Regions from separate parts of the Micromonospora sp. DT47 genome, predicted to be linked through region 1. Evidence: riboswitches for the same ligand, from Rfam matches in the RefSeq annotation. Region 1 holds a riboswitch; each other region holds the start of a gene.
What was found. Region 1 has a riboswitch for cyclic di-AMP ahead of ACLQ2U_RS17790 (NlpC/P60 family protein). Riboswitches for the same ligand answer to the same signal wherever they lie in the genome.
Positions count from the first base shown of each region.

Region 2: another riboswitch for cyclic di-AMP. It lies ahead of ACLQ2U_RS09335 (NlpC/P60 family protein); the one in region 1 lies ahead of ACLQ2U_RS17790 (NlpC/P60 family protein).
Region 3: another riboswitch for cyclic di-AMP. It lies ahead of ACLQ2U_RS28930 (transglycosylase family protein); the one in region 1 lies ahead of ACLQ2U_RS17790 (NlpC/P60 family protein).

Region 1 is NZ_JBNCLC010000010.1:137,574-142,129, reverse strand. Features, by position in the region: partial or broken gene ACLQ2U_RS17805 (ABC transporter permease) at 113-271, shown strand; gene ACLQ2U_RS17800 (hypothetical protein) at 835-1,260, opposite strand; gene ACLQ2U_RS17795 (sulfite oxidase) at 1,506-2,579, shown strand; cyclic di-AMP (ydaO/yuaA leader) riboswitch at 2,893-3,043, shown strand; gene ACLQ2U_RS17790 (NlpC/P60 family protein) at 3,094-4,182, shown strand; partial or broken gene ACLQ2U_RS17785 (helicase) at 4,229-4,429, opposite strand.
Region 2 is NZ_JBNCLC010000005.1:10,031-14,586, forward strand. Features, by position in the region: gene ACLQ2U_RS09320 (pyridoxamine 5'-phosphate oxidase family protein) at 1-202, opposite strand, end outside; gene dcd (dCTP deaminase) at 281-865, shown strand; gene ACLQ2U_RS09330 (hypothetical protein) at 1,659-1,985, shown strand; gene ACLQ2U_RS09335 (NlpC/P60 family protein) at 2,257-3,297, opposite strand; cyclic di-AMP (ydaO/yuaA leader) riboswitch at 3,310-3,446, opposite strand; gene ACLQ2U_RS09340 (C40 family peptidase) at 3,604-4,556, opposite strand, start outside.
Region 3 is NZ_JBNCLC010000029.1:12,086-16,641, forward strand. Features, by position in the region: gene ACLQ2U_RS28920 (ABC transporter ATP-binding protein) at 1-297, shown strand, start outside; gene nhaA (Na+/H+ antiporter NhaA) at 327-1,649, opposite strand; gene ACLQ2U_RS28930 (transglycosylase family protein) at 1,900-2,586, opposite strand; cyclic di-AMP (ydaO/yuaA leader) riboswitch at 2,585-2,755, opposite strand; gene ACLQ2U_RS28935 (hypothetical protein) at 2,897-3,145, opposite strand; gene ACLQ2U_RS28940 (hypothetical protein) at 3,363-3,542, opposite strand; gene ACLQ2U_RS28945 (hypothetical protein) at 3,719-4,078, opposite strand; gene ACLQ2U_RS28950 (peptidoglycan-binding domain-containing protein) at 4,479-4,556, shown strand, end outside.

The DNA.
Region 1 (4,556 bases):
GGCGCTGCAACGGTTACCCGCGGCCGGCAGCCGGCTGGTCCGAGCGCGCTCGTGCTGTGCCGCGCGGTCGGGAACCGGCGCGGCGGCGGGTGCCGGAGATCGGTCTGCGCCGGCGAGCTACGCGTTCTCCCAGTCCTGGCCCGCCGTTGTCCCGGCCTAGGCGATGGCCGGTGGGATCGGGGCGACATTGCTGATCGGGGCGCTCGCCGGGCTGGATCCGGCCATCCGGGCTGCCCGGCTCGCCCCGACCGAGGCGCTCGCCACGCCCTGAGCCGCGCGCGGAAGTCCCGGCGGGTTGTGGTCGGCTGCCGGCCACAACCCGCCGTGGCGCGCGGCGAGGTGGGCGAGCATCGTCTGGTTGGCGGCCCAGCCGTCGCGCGAGCCCTGGTCGGTCGACGGCCGAGTCGTCAGCCGAGGTTCCACATCCTCCGGCAGCTCAGCACCGCAGAGCGCGCAGATGTAGTCGTCGTCGCGGACCACGTTGCGCTCGCCGCAGTCAAGGCAGCGCCGAAAGACGATGGTCGCGGTGAAGCCTTCCGGGCGGCCGATACTCGCCCGGTCGAGGGCGTCCGCCACCGCCGCCTAGGAGGTGGGATCGGGGCATTGACATCCTCCACCGCCATGAATGGCGGGGATTCCCTCCGCGCTGCGCGCGGAACGCGCAACGCCCGGGTGGGTTCCTGCTTCACCGCACGGTGCCGGAATCGCTTCCGGACCTACCCACACTCCACAGGCGTTTTACGTCTCCGCAAGCCCTGCGGCGACAGTCACGCTGTGTCCGTCGTGACGCTTCGAGGCTTCCGGCATGACCCTTCGCCTCGCACGAACGCGACGTTACCACGGTCGATGGGGCGTCAGGTCAACGGCACGCTCGGGCCTGGCGGCCCTCCCGCGCGGGCCTTCACCCCCGCCCTGACGGGCGGAGCACTGGCCCGCATCCCGGTAGCCGGTGGACTGGTTGCTCACCTCGGTCACGACCGAGCCGTCCCGCTCGCCGGCGAAGGCGATCTCCCCCGCGCCGAGGACCTCCCCACCGCCGGCGCAGGCGACGTGCTCGCTGCGTCTCGGCGCGAGCCGCAGCGTGCCGCCAGGGACGATGACGTAGGTGAAGGGCTCGTCACGGTCGCGCGGATCTGCGGCCGCCAGGTAGGTGTCGAGATCGACCGATGATCGGATGGGCCAGCCTTCGGGAGAGTCGGCGACCGACGCCCGTACGTCGGCCGGGCCGACGTACCGGTATCGACGCCCCGCCCGTGCCACGGCACCGACCCTAGGCCCGTGCGTCCGCCGTCGTGGTCGTACGTGGTGATCCACCGCAGCCACGCTTGCTCCCTCGAGGTCGACCGCCGCGAGAATTGCCGGAACCGGGCGCTGGCCTGCGGGAACGGGCACTAGCGTAGGCGTGGAAGGGGAGCTACGCGCCCCCAGCGAACGTGCAGCAGAGCGCAACCTCGTACGCCACGATGTGCGGTAGCCGACGGAACACCAGGAGGAAAGCCGAGGGCATGTGGGGGAAGCGGGACGACATGGTCGTCCACCAGACGGAGCCGTTCAACGCCGAGCCACCGCCGGCAGCGCTGGCCGGGCCGCTGACCCCGGCCGACGCCTTCTACAGCCGCAACCATGGATCGATACCGCAGATCGACCCGTCGACCTGGCGACTGCGTGTCGATGGCCTGGTCCACCGGGAGCTGGACCTGTTCCTGGCCGATCTGCAGGAGCGGTTTCAGCCCCGTACCGAGGTGGCCACGCTCGCGTGCGCGGGTAACCGGCGGGCCGGGCTGATGGCGGTACGGGAGATCCCGGGGCAGTCCCCGTGGGGGCCCGCCGCTATCTCGACGGCCGAATGGACCGGCGTGCGCCTCGCCGACGTGCTCGCGGCGGCCGGACCCGCCCCCGGCGCGGCGCACATCGCCTTCACCGCTCCGGACGTCGCCCAGGTCGCGGATCCGCCACAGCCGTTCGGCGGCTCCATTCCGTTACGGAAAGCCCTCTCCGAGGAGGTGCTGCTGGCCTGGTCGATGAACGGGCAGCCACTGCCCGCGGCGCACGGTGGGCCGGTCCGTGTCGTGGTGCCCGGCTACATCGGTGCCCGCAGCGTCAAATGGGTGCAGAGCATCACCGCCCTGGCACAGCCGTCGGACAACTACTTCCAGGCGGCGGACTACCGACTGCTGCCGCCCGACGCCGATCCCACCAGGCCTGGGCAGGGCTTCGCGCTCGGCCCGGTGGCCCTGACCTCCGCGATCCTCTCCCCCGACGATGGTGCCAGCATGGCCGCCGGCCCCACCGACGTCGCCGGCTACGCCTTCACCGGTGACGGCCGGGCCGTCGTCCGCGTCGATGTCTCACCCGACGGAGGGCAGACCTGGATCCAGGCCTCCATCGACGACGCGGCCGGCCGGTGGGCGTGGCAGCAATGGCACGCCACCCTGGACCTCCCCGCCGGTTGCAGGGAGATCACCGCCCGGGCGTGGGACGACGCCGGCGAGTCGCAGCCCGAGTCCCCCGCCACCGTGTGGAACCCCATGGGTTACGGCAACAACTCCTGGCCCCGCGTACGGGTCGATGTGCGCTGACCTGCTCTGGCGTGGTCGGCGGATTCAACTGGTCGTCGCAACACCTCGATCGTGGAGGTGCTGATGGGCAGCCCAGCCGGGTGGATGAACCTGAGGGTTGCCGAAGAAAAATAGCGCGCAGGTTGAAGGTCAAGGTTAGGGAAGATTAAGAATCCGATTAGCGGAGCCTTACGTACGCATAATTCCGGCACCCAATGTGCCCGCTTGACAGCGCAGAGAATTCGCGTCACCGGCTCGTTGATTTCTTCTGGCCGTCCTCACTAATGTTGGTCAGCGTCCGTTCCGGATGTCGGTCTCCACCTGGAGTGCCCCGGGACGGCCACCGCCGAGTCGCTGGACGTCACTGGCGTCGCCAGGCGAGCCGGGGAACCACCGCAGGTTTCGGGGTGAATCCGCATCAGCGGTAGGGCGCCTTCCACGCCCGAACCCGTCAGCTAACCCGGCAGGCGGTCGAGGTCGGTGCACCGTGGGGTGCGTCGGCCTCGAGTGGAAGGAGCCGAACGCGTTGCCACCCGTGCGCACCCGGCCCGCCGGATCGCGTCTGTTCACCAGAATCCTCGCCGTCGCGGCGGCGGCCATGGTGGCCGTCGGGCCAGCGGCCCACGCCCACGCCGCACCGTCGGCCGCCGATGTACGGCAGCAGATCGAAGCGGCGTGGCAAAAGCTCGAACCCGTCATCGAGCAATACAACAAGGTCCGGTCGGAACTGGCCGCGAACCAGCGGAGATCGGCCGAACTGAGCCGGAGGATCGAGCCACTCGGCAAGTCGGTGGAGATCAGCAGGACCCGGGTCCAGGAGATTGTGACGGGGTACTACAAGCAGGCAAAGTCGCTTTCCACATTCAACGCCCTGCTGTCCCGCGGCTCGCCGCCGACCGCGTTGGGGGATCAGCTCGCGCTCGTGAATCAGGTGGCAAATTCGGAGCAGCGACAGATCACCCGGCTGTCGGCCCAGCAGGCGAGCTACGACGCCGACAAGGAGAAGGTTGACGCGCTGATCGCGACACAGCAGCGCCAGCAGGCCCAGCTAGCGGCTCGCAAGAAGGCCATCGACGCCGAGATCAAGCGGCTGGATGCGCTACACCGACAGATCGCCGCCGCGGAGGCGACCGCAGCGGCCAAGGCGGCCGCGGACGCCGCGGCGGCCAGAGCAGCAGCCACCGCGCAGTCAGCCGCCACCGCGAGCAGCACCTCACCCATCACGTCGACCAGTTCGCTGTTCATCGGTGGGCAGTGTCCCGCCGTCCCCATCACGGGAAGCGGCGGCGTCGCGGCGAAGACCGCGTGCAAGCAGATCGGCAAGCCGTACGTGTGGGCGGCCGACGGTCCGGACTCGTTCGACTGCTCCGGCCTGACCCAGTACGCGTGGGCTTCCGCCGGGGTGCAGCTGACCCATTACACAGGTGCTCAATGGACCGAAGGTACGGCGGTGAGCAGAACAAACCTTCGCACGGGTGACCTCGTCTTCTTCTACTCCGATCGCCATCACATGGGTATCTACGTCGGCAATGGACTGATCGTCCACGCCCCGCATACCGGGGACGTGGTCCGAATGGCCCAGTTGGCGGATATGCCTTACAGCGGTGCTCGCCGCCCCGGCTGACCGTCCGGTCCCGAGCCACCGGACACCGCTGACGCTTCTGCCGTAGTCAGGTGACGGTGTGCGCGGCGAGGTGGCTGAGCATCGTCTGGTTGGCCGTCCAGCCGTCCGGGAACTTGACCGGCACGTCCAGGTGCACCCGCTCGGTCGACGGGTGCGCGTCGAGCAGCTCGGCGATCCCCGCCCGCGCCACGACGATGCAGGCGTGCCGGTGCCGCGAGGCGAGCACGCAGAGCCGCCCCGACTCCGCGTAGAGCCGGCGGGCCAGGGCAGATCCGCGCTCCGGTGGAGTCTTCTGGAGGAGTGGTACGACGCCACCGTCGTCGGGGACCTCTAATTGCTCACTATTGGTGTTGAAGAGAACCCATAGGTCTATC
Region 2 (4,556 bases), on a different contig from region 1:
GGTCGCGCCGCTTGGGCGAGTCGACGACGAAGCAGAAGAGCCCCTCGTCGCTGATCAGTGGGCAGACCGGGTGCACCCGGGGCCCGCCGTCGGCGCGGACGGTGGCCAGGTAGCCGAAGCCCGGCCCGTACTGCTGGAGGAGAAGGCGGATCCCGTCGGCGAGTCGGGGCTCGTCGGCGGCGAATTCGGACCAGGAAGCCATGCGGACAGTCTATCGAACATGTGTACGAACGCGCAGTCCGACACGCGGGTCGCCCGGTTCGCTCGATAAGGTGTGTCGATGCTGCTCTCCGACCGCGACCTGGTCACCGAGATCAAGGCGGGAACGCTCGCGTTGGAGCCGTTCGAGCCCACGCTGGTGCAACCGTCCAGCATCGACGTGCGCCTCGACCGGCTCTTCCGGGTCTTCAACAACCACCTCTACACCCACATCGACCCGGCGATGCAGCAGGACGACCTGACCTCGATGGTCGAGGTGCCCGAGGGCGAGCCGTTCGTGCTGCACCCGGGCGAGTTCGTGCTCGCCTCCACGCTGGAGGTGATCTCCCTCGGCGACCAGCTCGCCGGCCGACTGGAGGGCAAGAGTTCACTGGGCCGGCTCGGCCTGCTCACCCACTCGACCGCCGGCTTCATCGACCCGGGCTTCTCCGGGCACGTGACGCTGGAACTGTCGAACGTGGCGAACCTGCCGATCACCCTCTGGCCGGGCATGAAGATCGGCCAGCTCTGCATCTTCCGGCTCTCGTCGCCGGCCGAGCACCCGTACGGCTCGGCCGTCTACGGGTCGCGGTACCAGGGCCAGCGCGGGCCGACCCCGAGTCGCTCCTGGCAGAACTGGCGCACCTGGCCGACAAGTAGGCGCTGACCTGCTGTGCAATAGATCCACTCGCATGTCAGGCCGTCCCCAGGCGTGAACATCGATCAGGCCACGGCCGAGGATCGCGTCCACCGCCCCCGCTCCACGACATCTGTGGCTACGAGCGCCCCTAGGCCGGCTGACCTTCACCGCCTCGGGCCGTCTTTCGGGCCAGCCACGGGCCAGCAGCCGCAGCGCGGCGGTCGCGAGAGGGCACGAGAGCCGGTCGGTTGGCCGCCGGTGGTGAGCTTTTCGGGCATCACGACCGCTTGAGCACGCTCTTCCAAACTGACGGTGCGCGCAGGGCTTGATGCCACGGTCAGTGTGTGCCGTTCATTGCCTCGGCCGAGGCGGGTTCCCTTCTCGCTCCACGCCAGCCGCTAGCTGGACCTCAAAGGCGGTCGGTCGACCTGCTGCCAGTGACTCAAGCTCTTGCACGAGTGCTTCAACGTTCGGCCGTGAACAGCCGACGCGAATGAAGAACTCGGCACGGGATGAACCAGAAGTCGCCTCCGCCAAGACTGCCGCCAAGCGGCCGACCTCACCGCGGTTCAAAGTGAGAGTCACCTGATCGCCTTCGTACGCGCCCCGCACCAGTCCCCGCCCTCTCATCAAGCAGTCGTACAGCCATCCGTACAGCCAAGTACGCCAGCCAGAGCCGACGCCGCCCGACAGTAACGGACGGCATGAGCAGGGCCAGGGGTCTCTCGCCAGCCCACCACGATCTTCTTCTAATCCTCGGGCCGCAAGCGGCCAGTCTCGCTGCTACAGCGCGGGCCGGCCATGTGGGACGCTTTCGCGCGTGGAGGACGCGAAGTCGATCATCGTGCAGGTGTACTGCCGCCTGGAGGTCACAGTCGATGATCCGGACGCTGTGTCGGAGCTTGCCGGGCAGCAGTTGCGGACGGCCGACATCGACTGGTCGAGCGAGCGGGACACCGTGGAGGAGGCTGTCGCTGAGTTGCGAGGCGACTTGGCCCAATCGCTGGCGAGCTTGGTCAATCCCGACCGGGTGTTGGAGGGCGTACCCGGTGTTGAGGTTCGGCGTGGGCGGTGGTGGGCAGAAGTCGGCCCACCGTCTGAGCGGTTTCAGCCGGGCTTTGGCGCGCCAGCGCCAGGCGGAACTTGAGTCGCTTCCGCACGTCAGCCGAGGCCACCAGAGACCGCCGAAACCAGGCCGCCGACGCAGTAGGCAGCCGGATATCGGCAATTCCCAAGCTGACAGTGCGCTTCGATTCAGGTCAGCGGAGCAGGCCTGGCGTTCGGTTTCCGCGACCGCCAGGCCGTCTCCAGGCCGTCACAGGTTCGCGACCGGCCACCGATGCCCCCCACGCCTCACCACTCCCGCCCACCCGCTGACGCGCAGGCTCCCGGGACGGCCCGGGAGCCCGGTGCACCCGTCAGCCGGGCCGGCCGTAGCTGTTGACCGGCCCGTCGTCGACCCGCTTCATCTTGATCGGCACCCCGGCCTGGGAGGCGTGCACCACCCAGCCGTCACCGGCGTACATGCCGACGTGGTGCAGGTCGGAGTAGTAGAAGACCAGGTCGCCGGCGCGCAGGTCGGCCCGGCTCACCCGGGCGGTCACCTGGCGCTGCTGCCGGGCGTTGTGCGGCAGCGACACCCCGGCCTTCGCCCAGGCGGCGAGCATCAGACCGGAGCAGTCGTACGAGCCGGGGCCGTCGGCGCCCCAGACGTACGGCTTGCCGATCTGGGCGCAGGCGAACTTCACCGCGATCCCGGCGGCGCCACCCGGATAGCCGGCCGGGCACGGGGCCGGGCGCAGCGGTCCGCCGCCGCCGTTGCCGTACACCTTGAGCCGCAGCTTCTGCAGCCGGTCGATCTCGGCGTTGATCTGCTTCTTCTTCGCGGCCAGCTGGGCCTCGGTACGCGTCAGCTGGGCGACCATCTCGTCCAGCGGTGCCTTCTTGGCGGCCAACTCGTCGCGCAGCACGACCACCGTCTGCACCTCGCGCTGCTGCCGGTGGGCGAACCGGTCGAGCAGCTCCAGCTGCCCGACCACCTCGCTCGGCGACCGGCTGCCCAGCAGCGCGTTGACCACCGAGAGGTTCTCACCCTTGTACGCCTCGACGGCGAGGCCGCTGACCTGGTTCATCGCCAGTTCGACCCGGAGTTGCAAGGGTTCGATCCGCCTGGCCAGCGCGGCGACCTGCCGGCGCTTGGCGGCCAGGTCCTGGCGGGTGGCGTTGTGCTGCTCGATGATCGGTTCGAGCCTGTTCCAGTCCTGGTCGATCTGCCGCTCGATCTCGGCGACCGACGGATCGGCGTGCGCCGCCGTAGCGCCACCGGTCAGGACGACGGCGACGCCGGTGAGGGCGGCGAGGGCGGTGGTGAAGCGGGACCAGCGTGTTCGCGGCGCAGCCGCCCGCCGGACGACCTGGGTCGACCGGACCGACGGTGACCGCGGGGCATGGTGTGCCACCGGGCTCCGTACTCCTTCTTCCGCGACCGCCTACCGGGTTAGCTGACGGGTTCGGGCGGGAAGGGAGCGCCCTACCGCAGTGGCTGCGGATTCACCCCGGCGTACCTGGGTCCCCGGCTCGCCCGGAGGCGACTCGGCGGTGCCGGCCGTTACCGCCCGGGTTGGACGGACCTGGTGGCGGCCGACGATTGACCAGAGTAGAGACGACCGTTATCGATCCGCAACCCGCCATGCCGTGACAGACCGTGTCCGGATACGCGGAACCCCCGGTCGGTGACCGGGGGTTCGCGGCGGCTCGGACCGAGGTCAGTACGGTCGCCGGAAGCCGGCAACCGGCATGTAGTCGATGCTGGTCACCTGGACCGGCTTACCCGTCCGGGGAGCGTGCACCATTCTGTCGCTGCCCAGGTAGAGGCCCACGTGGTGCAGGTCGCTGTAGAAGAAGACCAGATCGCCCGGGCGCGCCTCGGAACGGGGGATGGCCCTGCCCTCGTTCCACTGGTCGCCGGTGTGGTGGGTCAGGTAGATCCCGGCCGCCTTGTACGCGTACTGGGTGAGGCCGGAGCAGTCGAACGAGTTCGGGCCGGTGGCACCCCAGACGTACGGGTCGCCGACCTGCTGGCAGGCCACCCGGATCGCGGTCTGCGCGGCGGTGCTCACCACCCCGTTGATGGTCGGGCAGCCGGCCACCTTCACCGTGGTCTTCGGCATCGACGCCTGCAGCCGCTTGATCTCGGCGTTGATCTGCTTCTTCTTCGCCGCCAGGTCCTTCTCCTGCTTGGCCTGGGCGGCGATCAGCGCGTCGAGCTTCTTCTTCTCGCCGTCGTACCTACGACGCACCTGGAGGACACCCTCGACGTCCTTGCGCTGCTGCGCGGCGAGACGGTCCAGCATGGTCAGCTGCTCGGCGAGGGTGCCCGGCTTGGTGCTGACCAGCAGCGCGGCGATGTCCTGCGAGGGGCCGGTCATGTAGTACCGGGAGGCCAGATCGCCGACCCGGTTCATCGCCAGCTCGCTCTGCAGGGCCAGCGGCTCGATCTTCTTCTGCAGCTCCGCCGACTTCTTGCGGTTGACCTTGAGTTGGGCCCGAACCTTGTTGTACTGCTCGATGGTCGGCTCAAGCTGCTCCCACTGCTTGTCGATCGCCGCCTCGATCTCCTCCGGCGAGGGCGCGGCGTGCGCCGGCACGGCGAGCATCCCGGCGCCGACGGCGACCGCCGCGACCAGGGTGAGCAGGCGGTGGACGACCCGCCGCAGGC
Region 3 (4,556 bases), on a different contig from region 1:
TTCGCCATCGCCGCCGCCGACCGGCTCGACGGGGACGCCTTCGTGGTGTTCCCGCCGGCCGCGGTGGCCCTGCACCCGCACCGCCCCGAGGGCAGCCCGCGCAACACCTGGCCCGCCACCGTCGCGGGGGTGCAGCGGCACGGCGACAACCTGCGGGTCCAGCTCACCGGCGCGGTCACCGCCGCCGCCGACGTCACTCCGGCCGCCGCGGCGCAGCTGCGGCTGGTGCCCGGGCAGCGGGTGTGGGCGGCGGTGAAGGCGGCCGAGACCCGCGCGTACCCGGCCGGGTCGCCCTAGCGGGTCTCGGCCGCGACGAAGGCCGGCCCTCAGGCGCCGTTGCCGGCCTCGCGCTCGAAGACGTCCGGGACGCCATCGTGGTCCTCGTCGACGGTCTCCACCTCGTGCACCCGACGGTAGAAGCGGCTGCGGGCCCGCAGGATCACCGTCGCCAGCAGCGCGGAGAGCAGCGAGCCGGTGAGCACCGCGACCTTGACGTGGTCGTCGCGCTCGCTGCCCAGCCCGAATGCGAGTTCGCCGATCAGCAGCGACACGGTGAAGCCGATCCCGCCCAGCAGGGCCAGCCCGAGCACGTCGAGCCAGTTCAGGCCCTTGTCAAGGTCGGCCCGGGTGAACCGGGAGACCAGCCAGGTGGCGGTCAGGATGCCGATCGGCTTGCCGACGACCAGGCCAGCCACGATGCCCACCGCGACCCGGTCGGTCAACGCGGTGGCCAGGCCGGCGAGCCCGCCGACCGTCACCCCGGCGGAGAGGAACGCGAAGACCGGCACCGCGACCCCGGCGGAGAGCGGCCGGAACCGGTGCTCGAAGTGCTCGGCCAGGCCCGGGCCGGCGTCCGGGCCGCCGGCAGCCTCGCTGCGGATCACCGGGACGCTGAACGCCAGCAGCACCCCCGCCACGGTCGCGTGCACCCCGGAGGCGTGGACCAGCGCCCAGGTCACCGCGGCCAGCGGGAGCAGCAGCCACCAGGACCGCACCCGCCGCCGCACCAGCACCGCGAAGATCGCCAGCGGGACCAGCGCGGCGGCCAGCGGCAGGACCGCCAGGCTGGAGGTGTAGAAGACGGCGATGATGACGATGGCCAGCAGGTCGTCCACGACGGCCAGGGTGAGCAGGAAGGTGCGCAGCGCCGACGGCAGGAAGCGCCCGGCCACGGCCAGCACGGCCAGCGCGAAGGCGATGTCGGTGGCCGTCGGGATCGCCCATCCCTTGACCGCGCCCGCCCCGGCGGCCCCGGCGATCAGGGTGAACAGCAGCGCGGGGACGAGCACCCCGCCCACCGCCGCAGCCACCGGCACCGCCGCGCGGCGCGGGTCCCGCAGATCACCGGCGACGAACTCGCGCTTGAGTTCCAGCCCGGCGACGAAGAAGAAGATCGCCAGCAGTCCGTCCGCCGCCCAGGTGGCGAGGCTGAGGTCGAGGTGCAGGGACGCCGGGCCGAACGTGACGTCCCGCAGCGACCGGTAGCCGTCCGCCCAGGGCGAGTTCGACCAGATCAACGCCACCAGCGCGCCGACCAGCAGGAGTGCCCCGCCGACCGTCTCCTTGCGGAGGATGGCGGATATCCGGCTGGTCTCGCCCCAGGAGAGTCGGGCGAACAGGATGGCACGGCGCCGGGTGGCGTCGGTCACGGGGTCTCCTCGTCGGCAGGGGTCACGTCGTCCCATCGCCGACCAGACTTCCCGGCACACCAGGGCCAACCCTATCCCCGTGCGGTCGCGCGAATGCAGGTCCCGGGTCTTGCCGGCGGCCCACTGCTGGCTCCTACCCGCCGGACCGCTCCGGAGAACCCGCCGGCCGGTCCGGACACGACGACGCCCGGCCGGTGGACCGGCCGGGCGTCGTCGGTGCGGTGGTGCGCCCTCGATGAGGGGCGATGCGTCAGAGGCTGAGCTTCTGACCCGGGAAGATCAGGCCCGGGTCGGCGCCGACGACGCGCTTGTTGCGCTCGTACAGCGCCTGCCAGCCACCGGCCAGGTCCTTCGCGTCGGCGATCTGCGACAGGGTGTCGCCCGGCCGCACCACGTACGTGTCGCCGCTGGACGCCGGAGCGCTGCGCCGCTCGCTGCGGCTGTTGCCCTGCTTCTGCTGGGCGGACCGCTCGGTCTTCTTCGACTTGGCGGTCGACCGCGACTCGGAGCGCCGCTCCGACTTCTGCGGCTTCTCCGACTTCTCGGAGCCGCTGGAGTAGCTCTTCGTCGAGCCACCCTTCTTGCCGCACACCGGCCAGGCGCCGATGCCCTGGCCATCGAGCACCCGCTCGGCGATCGCGATCTGCTCGCCACGGCTGGCCAGGTCGGCACGGGAGGCGTACTTCTTGCCGCCGTAGCCGGACCAGGTGCCCTGCGAGAACTGCAGGCCACCGTAGTAGCCGTTCCCGGTGTTGATGTGCCAGTTGCCGCCGGACTCGCACTGGGCGATCGCGTCCCAGTTGACGCTGGCGGCGCTGGCCGGAGCGGCCGGCGCCAGAACGGCGGCGATCCCGGTGACCGCGCCGACGGCGAGCGTGCCGACGGCGACCCGGCGCGAGCTGACCCGTCGGTGACGGGCGGTGTGTTCAGTTGCCATCTGTGATCCTCCACGCCGACGAGGTGAGCTGTCGGGTTCGGGCCGAGGAGCCCGGCCGCCGCAGGCGGCTTCACCCCGAGGTGACGTGCACCGAAGAACGTGTGGGTCCCCCGCTCCATGCCAGTTGCCTTGGTCCCGGTCGGCGGCATGGATTAGGCGTTACCGACCGTGGTGTCCGCGATGGCGGACCAGAACGACGTTAGGAGCCGTTTCGGCCGATTGCCCACTTCTTGTGAAGTTCTTCACCCGGTCAGGCGAAGGGGCGACCTCCCGAGTTGCGGACCGTCCACAGGCGTAGACAATCCCGTCCTCAGTGTGGTGACCGCTGGCCCTGGCTGGCGGCTGCGGTCTCCCCCGTGCGGCTCAACTCGCCGGGCTGGAGCTGAACCGCACTGGGGCTCCACACCTCCACCCGATCACCCACCACTCTGGCCAGCAGGCACGCGCCGCGCCGGTCCGCGCGCAGCGCCAGTCCGACATGGCCGCCGGCGGTGGCGACGTCCCGGCGTACCCGGGGGTCGAGCGCGAGACCGTCGAGGACCGCGCCGACGGACGCCACGGTGGCGGCGGTGCCGGTCGGCAACTCCCGGCGCAGCCGCTCGGCAGGGTGGCCTCGGGGCGCGGGGTGACCGGGGCGGTGGCCGGACAGTCCACCTCGGCCACCGGGTCCGCCGTCTCGCCCTGGTACCGGAGGCGGTAACAGAGCGTCACCTCGGCATGCCCGCTCTCCGACCCGTCCCAGTTCATTGTGGTGGCCTCGCTTTGCGTCCGGACGATCAGTGACACGCCGTCGCCTTCATCCCGGGTGGTGCGCGGAGCGCCATCAGCTTGCTCCCCTGCCGCCCGGTCACGGCCCGGCCGAACTCGTCGGCCTGCCACGGCCGCCCCCGCGCGATCGCGGCGGTCACCTCGCCCAGTCGGGCCCGCGCCCGCCAGGCTGCAAGGCGTCCTGGCATACGCCGCCCTCGACCTGGGGAACGCCGAGGCTGCCATGACGCACGCGCAACGCCCCTGGACATGCGGGATCAGCCTGATCTTGCTGGCAGGTGGGGTCGACGCGGAACGAGCTGCCCGACAGACGCCCATCACCGGCAAGTCGTACACCACTTCCATGGACGCCACCGTGCGTGGCTCAGCCGCGCGTCAAGCGCGTGGCGTGGTTCGTCTCCTCAGGTGAGACCTCACTGCGTCGGCTGATGCGTAGTTGCCACCGCGTGTGCGCGCCTTCCGGACCGGGCAGTTGACCGCGGGACAGCGCCAGGTCGATGCGCTGCCGGACGGTGTCTTCCAGCTCCGGTTCGGCAGCGAACAGAATCCTCAGACGCACCTCACCGTCGCTCCGATCCGCACGGGTGTGGTGCGAGGCCAAGGGGCATGGCGGCTCGTGTTCCCAATGGCCGCACAAGGCCATAGTGATCGCCGCACCGGGAGCCTGCGTGTCGGCGTCCGGCGCCATGAGGAGAATCGCCTCGTGAGCGAACGCCTGCCGCATGCGATCAGTATGCCGGGTGCCATCGCCGCAGCTCATGTCCCGTGACAGAACACCCGGCGACGGCCACAGACTGCCGAGCTGCGCTCTATCAGATCAAGGCGGCCCGCAGGCCACCTCCGGCCGGCATTGGCCGGGCCGGCCGGCCACACTGACGGAACATGAGACAAGGAGATCGCTGGGAGTGCCAAGCGGTCCTCACCAGCTGGGCACGAAGTACGGCCGATGGTCCAGGCGCCGGGAGCCTCTGCCAAAGCCCCTGGCCTGGCCGAGCCGGGACGATCGCCGACAGGGCTGGTCGCCCCCCCGAGGTTGGGGTGATCGCTGCCGCGCAGCAGAGCTGCCTGCCCCCGAGTCTCCTGGGAGCGCGGCCCGCGGTTTCGATGACGACGAGGACCAGGGTGTGTGCGGCCCGGCGAGCGGACGGTGGGGCGCGACCACAGAGGCCGGCGTCCGCTGGTACCAGGACATGCGCGGGCTC